DNA from 3 places in the Absicoccus intestinalis genome. Region 2 is predicted to be linked to each of the others. Evidence: a T-box and tRNA genes for the amino acid it is inferred to sense, from the RefSeq annotation. Region 2 holds a T-box; the other regions hold tRNA genes.
The links. A T-box is a leader RNA that pairs with one kind of tRNA and senses whether it is charged. The one in region 2 lies ahead of leuS (leucine--tRNA ligase), so its partner is inferred to be a tRNA-Leu.
Positions count from the first base shown of each region.

Region 1: it encodes a tRNA-Leu, which carries the amino acid that the T-box ahead of leuS (leucine--tRNA ligase) is inferred to sense. The anticodon was not compared.
Region 3: it encodes a tRNA-Leu, which carries the amino acid that the T-box ahead of leuS (leucine--tRNA ligase) is inferred to sense. The anticodon was not compared.

Region 1 is NZ_JALBUS010000002.1:183,185-189,769, reverse strand. It holds gene lgt (prolipoprotein diacylglyceryl transferase) at 1-465, shown strand, start outside; gene MOZ64_RS02130 (NAD(P)/FAD-dependent oxidoreductase) at 547-1,473, shown strand; gene MOZ64_RS02125 (cyclic-di-AMP receptor) at 1,513-1,836, shown strand; gene purD (phosphoribosylamine--glycine ligase) at 1,903-3,138, shown strand; gene MOZ64_RS02115 (formate--tetrahydrofolate ligase) at 3,138-4,802, shown strand; tRNA gene MOZ64_RS02110 (tRNA-Leu) at 4,869-4,954, shown strand; gene MOZ64_RS02105 (hypothetical protein) at 5,102-6,229, opposite strand; gene deoC (deoxyribose-phosphate aldolase) at 6,533-6,585, shown strand, end outside.
Region 2 is NZ_JALBUS010000003.1:105,933-112,517, forward strand. It holds gene MOZ64_RS02765 (homocysteine S-methyltransferase family protein) at 1-994, shown strand, start outside; gene MOZ64_RS02770 (hypothetical protein) at 1,159-1,665, opposite strand; gene MOZ64_RS02775 (DUF4430 domain-containing protein) at 1,649-2,062, opposite strand; gene leuS (leucine--tRNA ligase) at 2,071-4,467, opposite strand; T-box leader at 4,499-4,697, opposite strand; gene MOZ64_RS02785 (hypothetical protein) at 4,705-5,019, opposite strand; gene MOZ64_RS02790 (competence type IV pilus minor pilin ComGF) at 5,063-5,461, opposite strand; gene MOZ64_RS02795 (prepilin-type N-terminal cleavage/methylation domain-containing protein) at 5,424-5,582, opposite strand; gene MOZ64_RS02800 (type II secretion system protein) at 5,575-5,958, opposite strand; gene comGC (competence type IV pilus major pilin ComGC) at 5,936-6,235, opposite strand.
Region 3 is NZ_JALBUS010000004.1:67,293-73,877, reverse strand. It holds gene MOZ64_RS03530 (ABC transporter ATP-binding protein) at 1-1,120, opposite strand, end outside; gene MOZ64_RS03525 (ABC transporter ATP-binding protein) at 1,107-2,855, opposite strand; gene MOZ64_RS03520 (MarR family winged helix-turn-helix transcriptional regulator) at 2,849-3,283, opposite strand; gene rlmD (23S rRNA (uracil(1939)-C(5))-methyltransferase RlmD) at 3,378-4,682, shown strand; tRNA gene MOZ64_RS03510 (tRNA-Leu) at 4,696-4,783, shown strand; gene MOZ64_RS03505 (NlpC/P60 family protein) at 4,955-5,842, shown strand; gene MOZ64_RS03500 (aspartate-semialdehyde dehydrogenase) at 5,904-6,585, opposite strand, start outside.

The DNA of each region.
Region 1 (6,585 bases), on a different contig from region 2:
TATGATGCTTTATATGAAAAATATGCCTCACAAATGATCATGCCGATTCCCGGGGTTGAAGATACACTTCAATACCTACATGACAATGGGTATTTTATTGGGGTGGTTTCCAATAAAACCACCAATTTGATCGAAATTGATCTGAATTTGATGGGAATCGATTCTTGTGTGGATTGTGTCATTGGTGCTGAAAATATGCCAAAACCAAAGCCGAGTGCTTCTGGTTTGGTTGCAGCTTGTGATGTTTTAAATGTGGGCCATGATGATTTAATTTATGTAGGAGATACTTGTCAAGATGTACAAGCGGCGCGCAATATGGCAGCTTATTCCATTGCGTTTAGTGCGTATTCATCGGAAAAAAAGGAATTATTGGCATATGATCCTTGTCGTTTGATTCATTCGTTTCATGAGCTCCAAGATATTGTCCAAGAAAGTCGTTCTTGGTGTGATACGCGAATCTGGTGATTGTTTGATCACCATTTTTTTATGCATCCTCTTTGAATTTTGATCCAAGTTCCGCCATACTAATAAAAAAGGAGATTCATCATGGAAATAAAAAAGCTTGATTTGATTATTATTGGGGCAGGGCCAGCCGGTATGAGTGCTGCCATTTATGGTTCTCGTGCGGGATTACATACAGTCATGATTGAAAGTGGTGCGCCAGGTGGTAAATTATTAAAAACATTTAAAATAGCGAATTATCCAGGTACGCCTGATGTCAATGGCGCGGATCTTGCGGCGACCATGTTTGAACAATCGACGGCCTTTGGGGCGGAATATGTGTATGGTGATGTTGTTGAGATCACCAAAGAGAAAGAAGTAAAACTTGCCGATGGCACAGTATATCAAGGGAAAGCGGTCATTGTCGCAACGGGTACTCAAGAAGCCATGATGGGTATTCCAGGCGAAAAAGCGGCTGTGGGTCATGGCGTTAGTTTTTGTGCCGTATGTGATGGTGCTTTCTTTAGAAATCAGCCAGTAGCGGTCGTAGGTGGCAATAACTCTGCCATCGAAGAAACGGCGTTTTTATCACAATTTGCCAATAAGATCTATATGGTTGTTCGTGGCGATGATTATACGGCTGAATCAAGCAATCAGAAATTGATTGAAGGTGATGAAAAGATCGAGAAGATCACAAACGCAAAACCAGTAGAAGTCATTATGGAAAAAGGCAAAGTGACCGGTTTGGTGATTGAAGATCTGAAGACCCATACACAACGCACATTGGACGTAAAAGGAATCTTCCCTTATGAAGGTGAAAATCCAATGAGTTCTGCTTTGGTTTCTTTGGATGTTGTGAATACCCGTGGCTATGTGGTCGTAGACCAAGATCGTATGACCAAAGTACCAGGTATTTATGCGGCAGGCGATATTGTGGATAAAGATCTTCGTCAAGTGGTTACGGCCACCAATGATGGAGCCATTGCTGCGCAACACATCAATCGTATGATCAAGATGAAAAAGTATCAATAGCCAATATTTGTATTATAATAAGGGTAGGAGGAAGTACGTATGAAACTCATTTTAGCCATTGTTTCCAATGATGATAGTAGTATGTTGATTCGCGGTTTGAATAAAGAATCTTATCAAGTCACCAAGTTGGCAACAACCGGAGGATTCTTACGTGCTGGCAATACCACTTTATTGATTGGTTGTGAAGCTGAAAAAGTACAACGCGCTATTGAGATCATTGGGAAGTATTCTTCACAAAGAGAAGAGCTGGTTCCCAATACAGCAGGTTATGATATGGGCGCATTTTCAACCTATCCCGTAAAAGTGACCGTTGGCGGCGCGACCGTTTTCGTCTTGGATGTCGAACAATTTTTAAAACTTTAAAAATAGAGCTTTTTGGCTCTATTTTTTTGGTACAATAAAACCGATGAGGAAAAGAAGGAGTAGACTATGAAAATATTAGTTGTTGGAAAAGGCGGTCGGGAACATGCATTAGCATTGGCTTGTTCCAAATCACCTTTATGTACAGAATTATATGCGGCCCCTGGAAATCCAGGCATGGCTCAATTTGCGCATTGTGTAGATATCCGTGATAGTGATATTGATGGATTGGTGGCTTTTGCGAAAGAAAAGCACATGGATTTGACGGTTGTTGGTCCAGAAGCAACATTGGCATTGGGAATCGTTGATGCGTTCCAAGATGCGGGACTTCGGATTTTTGGCCCTACGAAAGCAGCTACACAAGTCGAATCGAGTAAAGATTTTGCGAAGAAGATCATGGCTAAGTATGATATTCCAACAGCTGCGTATCAAACATTTGATCAAGAAGAAGAGGCTTGGGCTTATGTACAAGCCAAAGGCGCTCCCATTGTCATTAAGGAAGATGGTTTGAAAGCCGGAAAAGGGGTTACTGTATGTCAAACCATAGATCAAGCCAAAGAAGCATTGGATGTTGCCTTTGCGATTGAAGGCAATCGCGTTGTTATTGAAGAATGTTTGGTAGGTTTTGAATTTTCATTGATTTCATTGGTTCATAACGATAAAGTATATCCTTTAGAAGTAGCCCAAGATCATAAACCCGTTGGGGATGGTGATGTTGGTGCCAATACCGGTGGTATGGGTTCCTATAGTCCCGTAAAAAAGATCACGCCGGCTTTAAAGGAAGAAGCCTTAGAAAAAATTATTTATCCAATGGCAAACGCAATGGTCAAAGAAGGCGTACCATTTACGGGATTCCTATATGGTGGCTTGATGGAAACCAAAGATGGCGTGAAAACAATTGAATTTAATGCACGTTTTGGTGATCCCGAAGCCGAAGTGATTCTACCTCGCTTAGAAAGCGATTTCGTTCAAGCGATGTTAGATGTCATGGATGATAAACCTGTGGATCTAAAATGGACAAAACAAGTGAGTCATGGTGTGGTCATGGCAAGTACCAATTATCCACAAAGTTCTACCAAGGGAGCTGTGATTGAAATTCCGGATGATCTAAATGGTTATGTTTATCATATGGGAACCAAGATGCAAGATGGAAATTTGGTGACCGATGGTGGTCGAGTTTTGATGGTTACGAACATGGCTGATACACTAGAAGAAGCATTTGAAAAAACATACCAAGATGTAGAACGTATTCAATGTACTGATTTATTTTATCGTCATGATATTGGAAAGAAGGATATGGACTAATGACAGATTTAGAGATTGCTCAAGCAACACCAATGGAACCGATTCAAAAAGTAGCTGCAAAAATTGGCATTCCCGAAGATGCTTTGGAGTATTATGGGAAATATAAAGCAAAATTATCGTTTGATTATTTGAAATCGATACAAGATCGACCACATGGAAAGTTGATCTTAGTGACAGCTATCAATCCAACCAAAGCAGGTGAAGGAAAGAGTACCACAACGGTGGGTTTAGGTGATGCTTTGAATCGCTTAGGCAAGAAAACGATGATGGCTTTGCGTGAACCAAGTTTAGGGCCTGTTTTTGGCTTAAAAGGAGGAGCAACGGGTGGTGGCTATGCCCAAGTCGTACCGATGGAAGATATCAACTTACACTTTACCGGGGATATGCATGCGATCACAACGACGAATAACTTAGTTTGTGCTTGTTTAGATAATTCGATCCATCAAGGCAATCCATTACATATAGATCCAACGAAAGTCACATTTAAACGGTGTTTAGATATGAATGATCGTACCCTTCGTGATATTACCATTGGGCAAGGTTCAAAAGCCAATGGAGTGGAGCGGAAAGATGGATTTAACATCACGGTGGCATCGGAAGTCATGGCTGCTCTTTGTTTGGCTGATGACTTGATGGATCTAAAAGAGCGTTTTGCCCGTATGCAAGTAGCCTATACATATGATGGCGATCCTGTTTATGTTCGTGATCTAGGAATTCAAGGTGCCATGGCGATGGTCATGAAAGATGCCGTATTGCCAAATGTTGTACAAACATTGGAACATAATCCAGTATTGATCCATGGTGGTCCATTTGCGAATATTGCCCATGGATGCAATTCGGTCATTGCGACAAAAGCTTGTTTGGAATTGGCCGATTATACCGTAACGGAAGCTGGTTTTGGTGCCGATCTAGGTGCGGAAAAATTCTTGGATATCAAGTGTCGATTAGCCAACTTACAACCAAATGCGGTAGTCATCGTGGCAACGATTCGTGCATTGAAGCAACATGGTGGCGTTGCCTTTGAAGATTTGAAAGAAGAAAATGTGGATGCGATGTTAGCGGGTTGTGGCAACTTAGCAAAACATATCGATACGATCCAAAAATTTGGTTTACCTTATATTGTTGCAATCAATCAATTTGAATCCGATTCACAAAAAGAAATTGAAGCATTGGAAAATTGGTGTAAAGAAAATGGTCATCCAATGTCTTTGTCCCAAGTATGGGCAAAAGGTGGTGAAGGAGCATTGGATCTTGCACAACAAGTGATCGATCTTTGTGATCAACCAAATACTTACGCGCCATTGTATGATGTCCATGCTTCGATCGAAGATAAGATCAATACCATTGCCCAAAAAGTATATGGGGCAGATGGAGTCGATTTTACGGATGAAGCCAAAGCACAAATCGAAACATTCAATCGATTGGGTTGGAATGAATTACCGATTTGTATGGCCAAAACCCAAATGTCATTGACCGATGATGGCAAGATCATGGGTCGTCCGACTGGATTTAGAATCACGGTTCGTGAATTACGTCCTAGTTTAGGAGCTGGTTTCATCGTAGCATTGACGGGTAAAGTATTGACGATGCCAGGTTTACCAAAACATCCGAGTGCATTGGATATGGATATTGACGAAAACGGCAAAATCGTTGGTTTATTCTAAGGAAAGAGGACATATGAAAAAACATATGTCCTTTTTTTTGAAGTTCATGATATAATAAAGCCACTTGCAGAAGTGGCGGAACGGCAGACGCGCTGTCTTCAGGCGGCAGTAAGAGCAATCTTGTGAGGGTTCAAATCCCTTCTTCTGCACCATATGTCTAAGAAGTCCTTATCAAAAGGGCTTTTTTTATGTGTTTTAGTATTTATTGGTTGATAATGTCTTATATCTTGTCTTTCGAATATTTTTCTACTACATATTGTATTGTTCATTCCATGTTCTGTTGATGTGTATGTGAGATATCAATGGATTAAATCATGATGGATATAAATGTGTTCATCGTCGATTGCAAACTGTAAATCCTGACTATAGATACTATGGAATGATGTTAAAGTATCGATGAATGGTTTGACAAATCCCCCCTGGTTTTGAAGGAGTTTTTTCATCATCATTTCTGTATGAGCATTATTGAAAGAAATCAGTTTATCAGAAGCAGAAATCAAAGCTTCATCGATGGGAGACTTACTTAATAATGGAGCTTTTTCAATTGTTTTTCCCATGGCTTTGCTTAGAGTAGAAATTCTTTTTCTAGTTTCATATTCGACAGAATTTTTTGCGTCTTTTTCTATGATATCATAGCATTCTGTGTATAATTTTCGATACTCCAATGAGTAATGATACAGTTTGTTAATAACAGATTGAATATAACCAGGATCAAATGATTCACTTAAAACAATTTCTAACAAAGAAGCAAAAGACAAAAGATAAAGACTCAGTTGATCATTGACCAAGTCATTTTTTACAGTATATAGTTTCTTTTTTACGTCCTTATCCAGGAATAAGAATTCCTTTTCAGTGATTTCTTTACGAATTTGACTTTGAAAAAAATCAATTTTCTGTTCTGCTCTTTCTTTGATATCTAATGTTTTTAAATGATTATTCTTGAGATACAATTCATTGTTCCAATTATATTTGTAGGTATTGATCACATCTGTTAAATAAACTAAACTTCCTTGTAACTCGGAGTGTTCCTTTTGTTCTAAGAATGATTGGATATCTTTTTGCGCTTCGTTGATTTCGCTTAATTTATACTCAATAGCGTAGAGAGTTACCATCATAAAAAGTGTGGTAGGATCTACAGGAGCTGTTTGTAGTATGGCTTGCCCAACCACTTGGTTTGTTTCATTGTTAAGAACAGCTCCTAGCAACCCAATGCCATTCCTTCGTTTTGCTAAATGAGTTCCTTTAGGAACATTGACCCAATATAACCCACTTTGATTATTTCCTAAAACAAATTTTTGTAACAAATTGGCAACAGGTTCCAATCCTGCTCCCAATGTTAAAAAAGTAGTATAAGGAATTTTTGTAAAATTATCATCCTTTTCTATTTTTACTTCATCTTTTATCGGGAGAATAGAAATAGAAGACATTTTTTTGCTATTTCTTTTTGTTTGTTTGAAGAATGAATAGTTGTAATATCGTTTTTCATGATTCGAATCCTTTCTTCTACAGGATAATTTATATGTTCTTTATTAATATTTTACTGCTATGACAGATATAGCGAAAGATAGATAGGTGTATATAATATGTATTTCACAGATTTGCTATTTAGAGTTTCTTAACAACGAACATAAAAGAAAATAAACGAAAAAATATAGTTTCATAACGAACATAATGTGCTATTATATAGTCGCAAGGAGGAAAGATAACAAAAGTTATCAAAAATACATACTATGAAACCAAATAAACCAGCAAAAGAAATGACGACGAGAGAATTAGCACAATA
Region 2 (6,585 bases):
CGAAAAAAAGGATATCGTATTGGATGCGTTGGCTATGACCATTTCTTCCAATACGGCCAGTGCCAAAATTACCTTAGATACGATTCGTATGATCACGGAACAACTGCATTGTCATAGTATTTTAGGTGTTTCCAATATTTCATTTGGTTTACCACATCGCGAAATCATCAACTCGCATTTTTTGACCATGGCCATCAACAACGGTCTATCTTGTGCCATTATCAATCCGGGCAATGAAAGTATGATGCGTGCGTATCGTGCGAGTTGTGCCCTATCAAATATGGATCCACAATGTATGGATTATATTTCTACCTATGCAGATGTCCCGGATGAAAAGATAGAAACGATCCATTCGGCTAAAAAAACAAAACAGAATGTTGAAGAAACGTTATCCAGTGCGGTTCAACATGGTTTGGTTGAACAAGCCAAAATCTTATGTGAAAAAGAAATCCAAACTAAAAATGGATTGGATATCATTGATCAAGAATTGATTCCGGCCTTGGATATTGTGGGACAAGGATTTGAAAAGAAAACCATCTTTTTGCCACAGTTGTTGATGAGTGCGGATGCCGCAAAAGCCGCGTTTGAAGTCATCAAGCAATCGATGGTGGATACCCCGCAAAAAATTAAGGGACGAATTATTTTGGCAACGGTCAAAGGCGATATTCATGATATTGGCAAAAACATTGTGAAAGTCATGTTGGAAAATTATGGCTATCAAGTCATTGATCTTGGTAAAGATGTAGACCCGGAAGTCATTGTTGATACAGCGATTAAAGAAAACATTTCTTTGGTTGGTTTAAGTGCTTTAATGACAACAACGGTTGTCAGCATGGAACAAACCATCCAATTGCTTCATGAAAAGAAACCCGATACCAAAGTCATGGTGGGTGGTGCTGTCATGACCCAAGAATATGCGGATGCGATTGGTGCAGATTATTATGGTAAAGATGCCATGGAAAGTGTCCGTTATGCCAATTCTCTCTTTGGATAATAAAAGGCAGAAATGAGTTTTACGCTCGTTTCTGCTTTTTTAGGTGCTTTAAATTATAGCGAGGTATGATCCAAAATCATATTTAAACTTGGCGAGGTAATCAACCCCGTCAGGAATTTAAAGGTGGGGGGGGTCAACCCCGCTATTATTTAATATATCCTTTTTTATTGTTTGATTAAAAAATGATCCATGACTTTACAGACAGGCTTATACAATAAGAAGACCATCCAAAAATTGCTGATGCCATGAAGAATATCGAAAGGAATGCCGCTGATCCACCAAGAAATCATCATATTGAAACCACCAATAAAGAAATAGACAAGTGCACACATGGCGCCAAAGAACAGGCCAAAAGCGGCGGCAAGGATACTAAACGTAATGGTAGAATCCCAGCGTTTGAGTTTCATGACCAAAAAAACAAGAAAGGGCCAAATGTAGAGGTACATAAAGACCCATACATTAAAGCCCCAAATCATTGTTTCTAGAAGAATGTAGACCGCTACGATCAATAATGTCTTCCATCCAAAATAAAGCGTGTAAACAATCAACAACAAGGTTACAGGCTCTACATTCGGAATGGCTGCCATCGCCATCTTGGAAGTTTCTAAGATAGCGGTCAGCAATGCCATCAAAACCAATGTATGTGTATCCCAATTAGTTGCCTTTTTCATAAACAAGACGGAATTTATCGTTCTTCTTTACGGTTTGGGAATCCACACCATTTTGACCATATTTACCATTGACATAAATAGACCAATAAGCCTTATCTTTATTATAATCAGCTTTTAAGCCATTGACCGTGGTGATATACGTTCCGTATTCACTCTTGGTTCCTTTGATGGAGAATTCATCGGAATTTTTATCCAATTCCTTCAAGGCCGCTCCTAGATATTTCTTATCTGTAGATGCTTCATATGTCTTTTTGTTTCCTTTATCATCCACAACCGTTACCGTATATTCTTTGGAACCCACCATTGTGGTTGGTTGATTGGCTTTGTAGATACCAAAGAAGACAGCGGCGATAACGACTAACGCAATAATAAGACCAATTATTTTTTTACGTTTCATTCTATCGCCTACTTAGCAACAATGTTGACAACTTTACCTTTGACAACAATGATCTTCTTGATTTCTTTGCCTTCCAATTGTCGTTGTACATTCTGCAATGCCAAAGCTCCATCTTGTAACGATTGATCATCACTGCCTACTGGCATTTCAAATTTACCACGTACTTTACCATTGACTTGGGCAATAACAGTAACGGATTTTTCAACCAACTTCGATTCATCATAGGTTGGCCATGGTTCATACGCAATGGTATCTTTATGACCAAATACGGTTGCCCATAATTCTTCACCTAGATGTGGTGCAAAACAACTGAACATCTTCACAAAACCTTCGGCATATTCACGAGGAATGGATTTGGCTTTATAGGCATCATTGATGAAAACCATCATTTGTGAGATAGCGGTATTAAAACGCAATGCATCGATATCATGACTGACTTTCTTAACGGTTGCGTTGTAGCTCTTATCTAGAGCACCATCGTTTGTATCGGTGATATTGGCAACTTCCGTAAAGAAACGATTGACACGTTCCAACCATTTACGTGTACCATCTAGACCTGTTGTTGACCAAGGTAAAGCAGATTCCAAAGGTCCCATAAACATTTCATATACACGTAAGGCATCCGCACCATGAGATTTGACAATATCATCTGGATTAACGACATTGCCACGAGATTTACTCATCTTTTCACCATTGGATCCTAAAATCATACCTTGATGGAATAATTTTTGGAAAGGTTCTGGTGTAGGAACAACACCACAATCGTATAAAACTTTGTGCCAGAAACGAGAATACAATAAGTGCAATACAGCATGTTCAGCACCACCGACATATAAATCAACTGGTAACCAGTGTTTTAATAGTTTTGGATCTGCTAAAGCTTTATCATTATGTGGATCGATATAACGTAAATAATACCAGCAAGAACCAGCCCATTGTGGCATCGTATTGGTTTCACGTTTTCCTTTCACCCCATCGATTTCGACATTGACCCAATCGGTTAAATGTGCCAATGGACTTTCGCCATTATCGCTTGGTTGATAATTATTTGTAGCTGGTAATTCCAATGGCAATTCATCCAATTCAACAGCGCGTTGCGTACCATCTTCCATATTGATGATAGGAATTGGTTCTCCCCAATATCTTTGTCTAGAGAATAACCAATCACGAAGTTTATAGGTTGTTTTAGCTTCACCACAATGATGTTCTTCCAACCATGCCAACATCTTCTTAATGGCATCTTCTTTGTTCAAACCATCCAACCATTCGGAATTGATATGTACACCATCTTCGGTATAGGCTTCTTTAGAAATATCACCACCAGCCAATACTTGAATGATTGGTAAATCAAATTTTTTCGCAAATTCATAGTCACGTGTATCATGGGCAGGAACAGCCATGATAGCTCCGGTTCCATAGCTTGCCAATACATAATCCGAAATCCAGATTGGAATTTTCTTACCATTGACAGGATTGATGGCATAAGCCCCTGTAAATACACCCGTTTTGTCTTTATTTAAATCAGTACGTTCCAAATCGGATTTCGTTGCACAAATCTTTTTATAGGCATCAACGGCTTCTTTTTGTTCTGGTGTCGTGATTTCATCGACAAATGGATGTTCCGGAGACATAACACAATAGGTAGCTCCAAACAATGTATCACAACGAGTGGTGAAGACCGTAAATTCTTTGTCGTATCCATCAATTTTGAAAACGACATTAGCACCTTGTGATTTTCCAATCCAGTTCTTCTGCATTTCAATAGTTGATTGCGGCCAATCCAATAATTTCAAATCATCCAATAAACGTTCCGCATAGGCAGTGATTCTCAATACCCATTGACGCATTGGTTTACGAATGACTGGATATCCACCACGCTCACTTTTACCATCAATGACTTCTTCGTTCGCTAAGACGGCTTTTAATTCTGGACACCAGTTAACTGGAATTTCATCCACGTAGGCTAAACCTTTTTTATATAATTGCAAAAAGATCCATTGTGTCCATTTATAATAGGATGGATCGGACGTATTGACTTCACGATCCCAATCGTAACTAAATCCTAAGGATTGGATTTGGGTACGGAAATGATCGATATTTCGTTTCGTAAAGGTAGCCGGATGATGTCCTGTCTGGATGGCATATTGTTCAGCTGGCAAACCAAAGGCATCCCATCCCATTGGATGCAGAACATTATATCCTTCCATTCTTTTTTTACGAGCAATAATATCAGTTGCCGTATATCCTTCTGGATGACCTACATGTAAACCTTGGCCACTTGGATACGGAAACATATCCAATACATAATACTTTGGCTTAGAAAAATCAGATGTATCACATTTAAATGTTTTCTCATCTAACCATCTCTTTTGCCATTTTTTCTCAATTGTCTGATGATCGTACATTTTCTCCTCCTACAATAAAAAAACGCCCTTATCTAAGGACGTTTGAAACGCGGTACCACCTTAGTTATCAAATATAACATTTGATCACTCAACTCTTTTAACGCAAGAGAACGGATAACATTACTTATCAGCTCCTTAGCAAGTTCAAGGTCATTTCTTCCTGATTTTCACCAACCATCAAGTCTCTACAAACAAATGATACCTTTACTACTCTAATTCTTCGCCTATGCTTCGATTTTACCTTTTTTTTAAAACAGAGTCAATATCCATCGAAATGATTGCTTGATCATCATAATAAATCTTCATGGTCACGATACGATTGGCTTTGGCATAGGTACATTCCACATAGGTTTTATGATCGTGGAAGGAAACCGATATGCCATCAATAGACACATTCTTTTCATCCATTCGCGACGTTCCACAACGCAGAGCCATTTGGTTTTGACGTATCATGGCCTTAGCGTAAGATATACACGATAAATCAATCACATTTTGTTTTCCACATTGAACCAAAGCGACTTGCTGTAAAGTCTCTAAGGATAAAACACTCATTATTTGCATTAATAACACAAAACAAACCAATGCGATCCAGGTGCTATACCCATTCATAGATCTGATAGGTTTGTTTGTTTCCTTGCTGATCAATCGTAAGATAAATTCCCTTTTCTTGTTTCTGAAATGTTGCCCCATCAATATTCTCCATCCATATTTCATAGCCTGGTTGTTTGACCAAACGATGCTTATCATAACCGATTTGATAGGTTTCATGGTTCATATCAATAATCAATATACCTTCTTGTACATGGCAAGTGGCTAAAGCACAGCGTTGTCGTAACTGAAGGATAGCAACTTCTATCTGAATGGTTTGGCGAGATGTATACATATGATACACACTCAGAATCAAAACAAACGCCAACATACTTACTAATAGCGATACATACAAAGACAATAAAGCTTCAATCAGCGTAAAACCATTTCGTTTCGATTTCATCATCGATCCTGCTTTCTGCATTGGATTTGGCTAAACCCGCCATCATTACCACCAACAATACACAAATGGATACAATCAAAAAAGCCAAGAGAGCTTCGGCCAAAGTGAAACCATTTTTATTCAAGGCGACCACGTCCAGATCCCAATTGAAAAATCAAACGACTCGATGTTTTTCCTTGATAACAGGTAATGGTTAACGCATTCGAGATATTTCCTTTCGCATTGTAGTGATAGGTAGCCGACTCACAAGATACACTAGATGGATAACGAAGCGAATGTCCATCGAAAGAAACCGAATGATCCGACCAAATTACGGATACTTCCCGTTTTTCACGCATGGCTCTTTCTTGCATGAGGATGCTTTGATCCAACATTTGTTTCATAAACAAACGCAAACTCGGACGATAGGGTCTTACTTGTATGGCCAGGATACAAAAAATCATCAATACAAATAGAGTTTGGAGCATAGTAAATCCATTATTGGGCTTTCGCATCTCCATTCACGATCACCACCTGCTTGCCATTGGGACATGTATCTTGTCCTTTTTTGAGATAGCCACCCGAAATTAGATCCGATACAGAAGTCGGTGTTTTATCGTGATCAATTTCATACAATAGGATTTGCGAGTTCACAATATCCAATAAGGCATTACATCCTTTGGCACGAATAATTTTTTCTTTTTGCTGGATATTAGGTAAAGTAATCAATAAAAGAACCGCAACAATCAACATGACAATCATCATTTCTAATACCGTAAACGCATTTTTCTTTTTCATGCAACCTCCTAGAACGTCTGTAATAAATTTAACGGTAATAATAAAACTTGATAGAAAACCAATACCAAGATAGCCACACTGGTATAAGAAAACAATTGAACAAATAAAATATATTTTTTGATGTGTGCTTGTATGTCATATAATGTACGCGATTGATAGATGGGTAAAATATGTAGCAAATTGGAACTGTTCATTCCCAATTGAATACAACGCATAAATAATGGATCCTTTCCAAATTCGCTATTAAGTGCATCCAACAAGGATACCCCTTTTTCTAATTGCGATTGAATATGTATCGCATTGGTCTTGGTTGCTTTCATTTTGGTCATCGTTTGAATGCATACTTGAGT
Region 3 (6,585 bases), on a different contig from region 2:
TTAATTCAACATATTCGGTTCCATTTTTACGTGGATGCGCCCAGAACCAATGACCTGTATTTTCATGGCATTCATGCCAATTTCCTTGTTCATCTTGTTTCATATTGACCAAGGTGACTCGGCCATCATCGACTTCGCTTACAGCATCTTGGAGTTCACAGATTCGTTGCGCACCGGCTTGAGCCATGACGATCGCATTTAATTGGGTTGAAATCTGACCAATGGGACCATTGAAAGATCGGTTCAACTGGATAAAAGCCGCAATGGTTCCTAAAGTTAAGCCACCCATATGATTGATGGCTAAGATAGATCCTACTAACGCATTTAATACTAAAGATATATAGCCCATATTACCTAAGATTGGCATTAGGACATTGGCATATTTATTGGCTTGGTCGGCGGCATGAAACAAATCTTCATTATATTGATTAAATTCCTCAATCGATGCTTGTTCATGATTGAAGACTTTGATGACTTTACTTCCTTCGATCATTTCTTCAATAAATCCGTTGACCGTACCCAGATCTTTTTGTTGGCGAATAAAATAGGTGCTGGATTTTTTTGACACATTTTTGGAAACAAGGATCATCAAAGCACCAACCGCAAAAGTGACACAGGCCAGAGGAATATTTAAGATCAACATGGAAATCGATACGGTAATGATCGTGATCAATGAAGAAAGAGCCATCGGAATACTTTGCGATAATAATTGACGTAGCGTATCAATATCATTGGTATAGACTGACATGATGTCCCCATGGGCATGGGTATCAAAGTAGCCAATAGGCAAGGTTTCCATGTGTTTAAATAAGCCATCACGTAATTTCTTTAAAGAGCCAACGGAAATGGTCACACATAGAAAATTAAATAACCAGTTTGCGAATACACCAATCAGAAAAATGATGGAAACTTGGATCAGTGCATGAAACAAAGGCGTGTAATTGGGATGGGTCTGATCAATCAATGGGGTAATGTAGTCATCGACCAATTGTTGCAGGAACATACTGCCATAGACACTGGCCAATGATGAAAGGATGATGAAGATCAATACGAGTAGACAATGTATAGGATAATTATGAATGACTTCTTTTACGATACGGACTAAACTATTCTGCTTCATCAAAATCACCTCCTCCTTCTTGTTGAGCTTCAAATGTTTCTTTATATGTTGGTGATGTCTTCAATAAGGTTTCATGATTACCGATGGCATCGATCTTTCCATTGTTTAAAACAATGATCATATCCGCATCTTGGATGGAACTGATTCGTTGAGAAATGATCAAGCGTGTGATATGGGGTACTTTTTCTTTAAAAGCCTGACGAATCAACGCATCTGTCTTGGTATCAACAGCACTGGTAGAATCATCCAAGATCAAGATTTTTGGTTTTTTCAATAAAGCACGGGCAATACATAAACGTTGTCGTTGGCCACCCGAAACATTGGCTCCACCACGTTCAATATGACTATCGTATTTTTCAGGCATTTTTTGAATAAATTCATCGGCCTGTGCCCACTGACAAGCTTCTAGAATTTCTTCATCACTCGCATTTGGATTTCCCCAACGCATATTTTCTTTGATAGAACCAGAAAACAAGATATTTTTTTGAAGGACCATGGCGACATTATCACGCAACACTTCCAGATCATACTTTCGAACATCGATACCACCGACTCGGATGGATCCGGACGTGACATCATATAGACGAGGAATCAATTGAACAAAACTTGATTTTGAGCTTCCGGTAGCACCAAATATGCCCACGGTCGAACCAGTAGGAATGGAAATATTGATATCACTCAAAACATGCTCATCTTCTTTATCGTTTTTACCATAATCAAAATAGACATGATCAAATTGAATGCTGCCATCGGCAACCGAATTGATCGCATTTTCAGGGGACACGATCGAACTTTTTTGCGTTAATACTTCACTGATTCTTTGACCAGAAGCAATGGACATCGATACCATGACGACGACCATCGATAACATCATCAATGCGAATAAGATGTTCATGACATAGGTCAATAAAGTCATTAATTGACCGGTTGTCAATTGGGAACTCACGATCATGTGAGCACCAACCCAGGCAATCCCTAAAATCATGATATAAGCAGAAAGTTGCATGGCTGGTGAGTTGATGCTTAAGATACGTTCCGCTAATCGTTGTATCTTGAATAAGTTTTGGCTGGTATCTTCAAATTTATGAATTTCATAAGGTTCCCGCACAAAGGATTTGACGACTCGAATACCGGTTATATTTTCTTGGATACGTGCATTTAAGGCATCGTATTTTTTGAATAAACGATTGAAGATGGGACGGACAATAAAGATGACGCCAAATAAGACAAGGGCGAGAAAAAGACTGACGCCTAAAAAAATCAGGGCGATCTTGCGATTGATCAAAAAGGTCATCACCAAAGAAGCAATGAGCATCATGGGTGCACGAGCACATGTACGAATGACCATCATGAATGCCATTTGCACATTGGTAACATCGGTTGTCATACGCGTGATCAATGAACCCGTGGAATAGTGATCAATTTCTTTAAAAGAAAAATTGGAAATATTTTTATATTCCGCTTTTCTAAGATTTTTCGCAAATCCAGTGGATGCATAGGCTGCATATTTACCACTTTGGAACCCACAATATAAAGAAAGGATAGCAGCGGCCAACATCAATGCAGCACTTATACCAACAACGTGTAGATTGCCTTTTTGAATGCCTTCATCGACCATGATGGCTAATTGATAGGGAATAAAAACTTCCATCAAGGCTTCGACAATGACCCACAACGGGGTAACAATGGTAGCACGTTTGTATTCTTTTAGTTCAGAAAGAATCGTTTTTAACATGGTTTTTCCTCCATTTCTATATTTTGTAAAATTTGTATCAGCATCGATCGTAATGACGCTTGGGAATCTACATCGATATTTTTCATCAATTGCGATTCCATATCTTCAAATACAAGACAAATTTGATGATGGATCTTTTGTGCCTCTTCCGTTTCATTGATATACCGAATTCGTTTATCTTTCTTACTGAGACTGCGATAGACATAGCCTTTGTATTCCAACCGATGGACAAGCCCCGTTAGGGTCGGATACGAAAGTTGCAACTGATCTTGTAGTTCTTTTAAGGTGATGCGATGATCCTCTTGTTGATGTAGAATAAATAAAATATCCAATTGTGGTTTGGTCAAATCAAACGATTGCAAACGTTGCTGAATATATTTATTAATTTCTATGTTAATATGCTTAAAATAATATCCATAATGAAACATAACTCCTCCTATTATTTAGCATGCTAAATATATATACAACGAATATACGCATTCGTCAATTGATATCTACAAATAAATTGTTTAGAATGTGAACATGAAGAAAAATGAAGTATATACGACCCAGATCCTTGATCTAACGAATATGGCTTATGGCGTGGCTCGTATTGATGGATGGGTTGTTTTTGTTCCCAATGTATTAGCTCAAGAAGAAGTAAAAGTAGGAATCACGAAGGTTTGTAAAAAATATGCCTATGCACGATTGATAGAAGTCATCAAGCCCAGTCCGGATCGGATCGAACCGGTTTGTCCGGTTGCTAAGACGTGTGGTGGATGTCAGTTGCAACATATGCGCTATCCAGCTCAATTGGCTTATAAACAAAAAATGGTACAGGATTGGATGCCGGAACAAGAAGTTCGATATCCATTGGGCATGAATACACCCTATGCCTATCGGAATAAGGCCCAATTTCCGATTCAGATTCATTCGGATAAGGTGGTCATGGGTTTTTATCGTCTACATTCCAATGACATTGTTCCTATTCAACGCTGTGCCATTCAAGATCCTGTGATCAATGACTTGTATGAATGGTTTCAACAACATTTAACACCTCGACTCGCACAAGGTTTACGACATATATATATACGATATTGTTCGTCCACGCACCAATCACAAATTGTTTTGATTGGTCAACAAAAAAACGATTGGGAGCCATTGGTGAAAGATTGTGTGGCTACATTTGATCATGTGGCAAGCATTGTTTATAATCGAAATACGCGAAAAGACAATGTGATCTTAGGCGAAGAGTACGAGGTATTATATGGAAAGCCATATATCTTGGCTACCTGTTTCGAAAACCAAGTACGTTTGCATTTCAAAGCGTTTTTTCAAGTCAATTCGATGCAAATGGAAGTCTTATACCAACAAGCGTTGCAGGCAGCTTGCTTGGATCCATCCATGACGGTCATCGATCTCTATGCTGGAACCGGAACCATTGGAATGATGGCGGCCTCTTATGTGAAACAAGTGATTGGGGTAGAAATTGTGCCCGAAGCGGTGGAAAATGCGAAAGAAAATTATGCGTTAAACGATCTCCATAATGGGTCTTATTATTGTATGGATGCCAGTCAGTTTGCACATGCCATGAAAGAACAAAAACAAAATGTTGATGTTGTTTTTGTGGATCCACCACGAAAAGGGATGAATAAACAAGGCATTGAAGATATTGCGAAATTAGATCCACAACGTGTGATCTATGTGTCTTGTAACCCAAAGACATTAGCACGAGATATCCAAAGTTTTGCACAGGTGGGCTATGATTGCCAATATGTGCAACCCGTCGATTTATTTTGTCAAACAAATGGTATAGAATGTGTAGCCAAATTGGAAAAAATAGATTAAAATAAGACTACACGCGGTCGTGGTGGAATCGGTAGACACGCAGCTTTGAGGGGGCTGTGGAAATTATTTCTGTGTGCGTTCAAATCGCATCGGCCGCACCATAAGAAAATCAAGTGCTTCCAGAAGTGGTAAAATGGAAGCGCTTTTTCTTTATTTTGTCTCAAAAAGTGGGAAATCCTGTGTGAAATTGTGTGTTTTTAGGCTAAAAAGTGGAATTTGATGGAAATTCATGATTACATAAAAAAGGCTTTATGAAAGAATGGAGGGATTTAATGCGTTACGCAAAAAGATGGGCCATGATTTTCGCATCTATTTCATGCCTAGGTTCATTGGCCACACCTGTATTTGCCAACGAGGGGAGCACATACAAAGTTGATTATAAAGATAAGAGTTCAGTCATTCCGGTTTTCGAAAAAATGTATACCGAAAACATGGGAACTATGAAGTACAAAAATACAAGTTTGATTCAAGACCAAGAGGTCATGACTTATGAATCGAAAACATACCGAATGGAAGTTTCGGGATTGGAGCTCGATGAAAAAGGGGACCAAAACGTCGTTTTTAAACTTTCGAAAAAGAATACAATATTGCCATCAACAGAACAGAAGAAAACGACAGTATCTGTAGTGGCACCAAAACCAAATTTAGAAGTTAGCCAAACTACGATCGATACTGTTGAAAATAAAACAGTGGATCTATCTTCTTATGTATCCACAGATGAAGATGCGACCCTTTCTTTTTCAGGCAGTGTCGATTATTCTAAAATTGGTACATATACAGTAACGGCTACCGCAACCAATAAATCAGGTGGCCAGGCAGAAACCACATTGACTGTTCATGTCAATAAAGATGATTTTTATGACAAAATTGCCCAAGCGGCTAAAGCACAAGTGGGAGTGAGCCAAGATTGTACGATGCTTGTCACGAATTCATTAAAAGCGGTAGGCATTGATTTTCATGGATGGCCAGAAGAATACTTGTCCTTAGGGGACCGAACGGACAATCCAGTTCCGGGTGATATCTGTGTGTATCAAGGACATGTTTCCGTCTATATTGGTAATGGCCAGGCTGTCCATGGAGGATGGAATGGGAACCAAACCGTTATTACCAGTGTACAGTGTTCATCACCATTGATTGCTTATGTCCATGTTCGTCATTAGTCGTGTGAAATACACGACTTTTTTTCTGCATAAGAAAAAACCCAGAATGGTCTGGGTTTTGTTACTTGATCAATTCTTGTAAGATTTGTACAGCGTTGGTGGCAGCACCTTTGCGAATCTGATCGCCACAGCAGAATAGCGATAAGCTATGGCCAGTTGGATCGGAGATATCCTTACGGAAACGACCAACATAGACAAGATCTTGATTGGTTGTATCCAATGGCATTGGATAGATACCCTTTTTAGGATCATCTTTTAAGACACATCCGGCCGCTTGATTGATCAATGCGCGAGCTTTTTCAACATCCACTTCTTTTTCACATTCGATGAAAATGCTTTCGCTATGACTACGGAAGATAGGCACACGAACACAAGTACAACTAACGAGCAAGTTTTCATCATGCCAGATCTTACGACCTTCATTTTGCATTTTCCATTCTTCTTTAGAGATGCCTTGATCATCAAAATCACCAATTTGAGGAATTAAGTTATAAGCAATTTGATAAGGGAAAGCCGTACTAGGTACGCTTGGATCTTTGGACTGTACTTCTAGATCGTGGATACCTTTCACACCTGCCCCCGAAACGGCTTGATACGTAGAAACGATCATGCGTTTGATGCCAAATTCTTTACGAAGGGCATTTAAAGCAACCAACGCAATGATGGTTGCACAATTGGGATTGGCAATCAAACCATGATGATTTTGAATATCTTCTGGATTGATTTCCGGGATGACCAAAGGG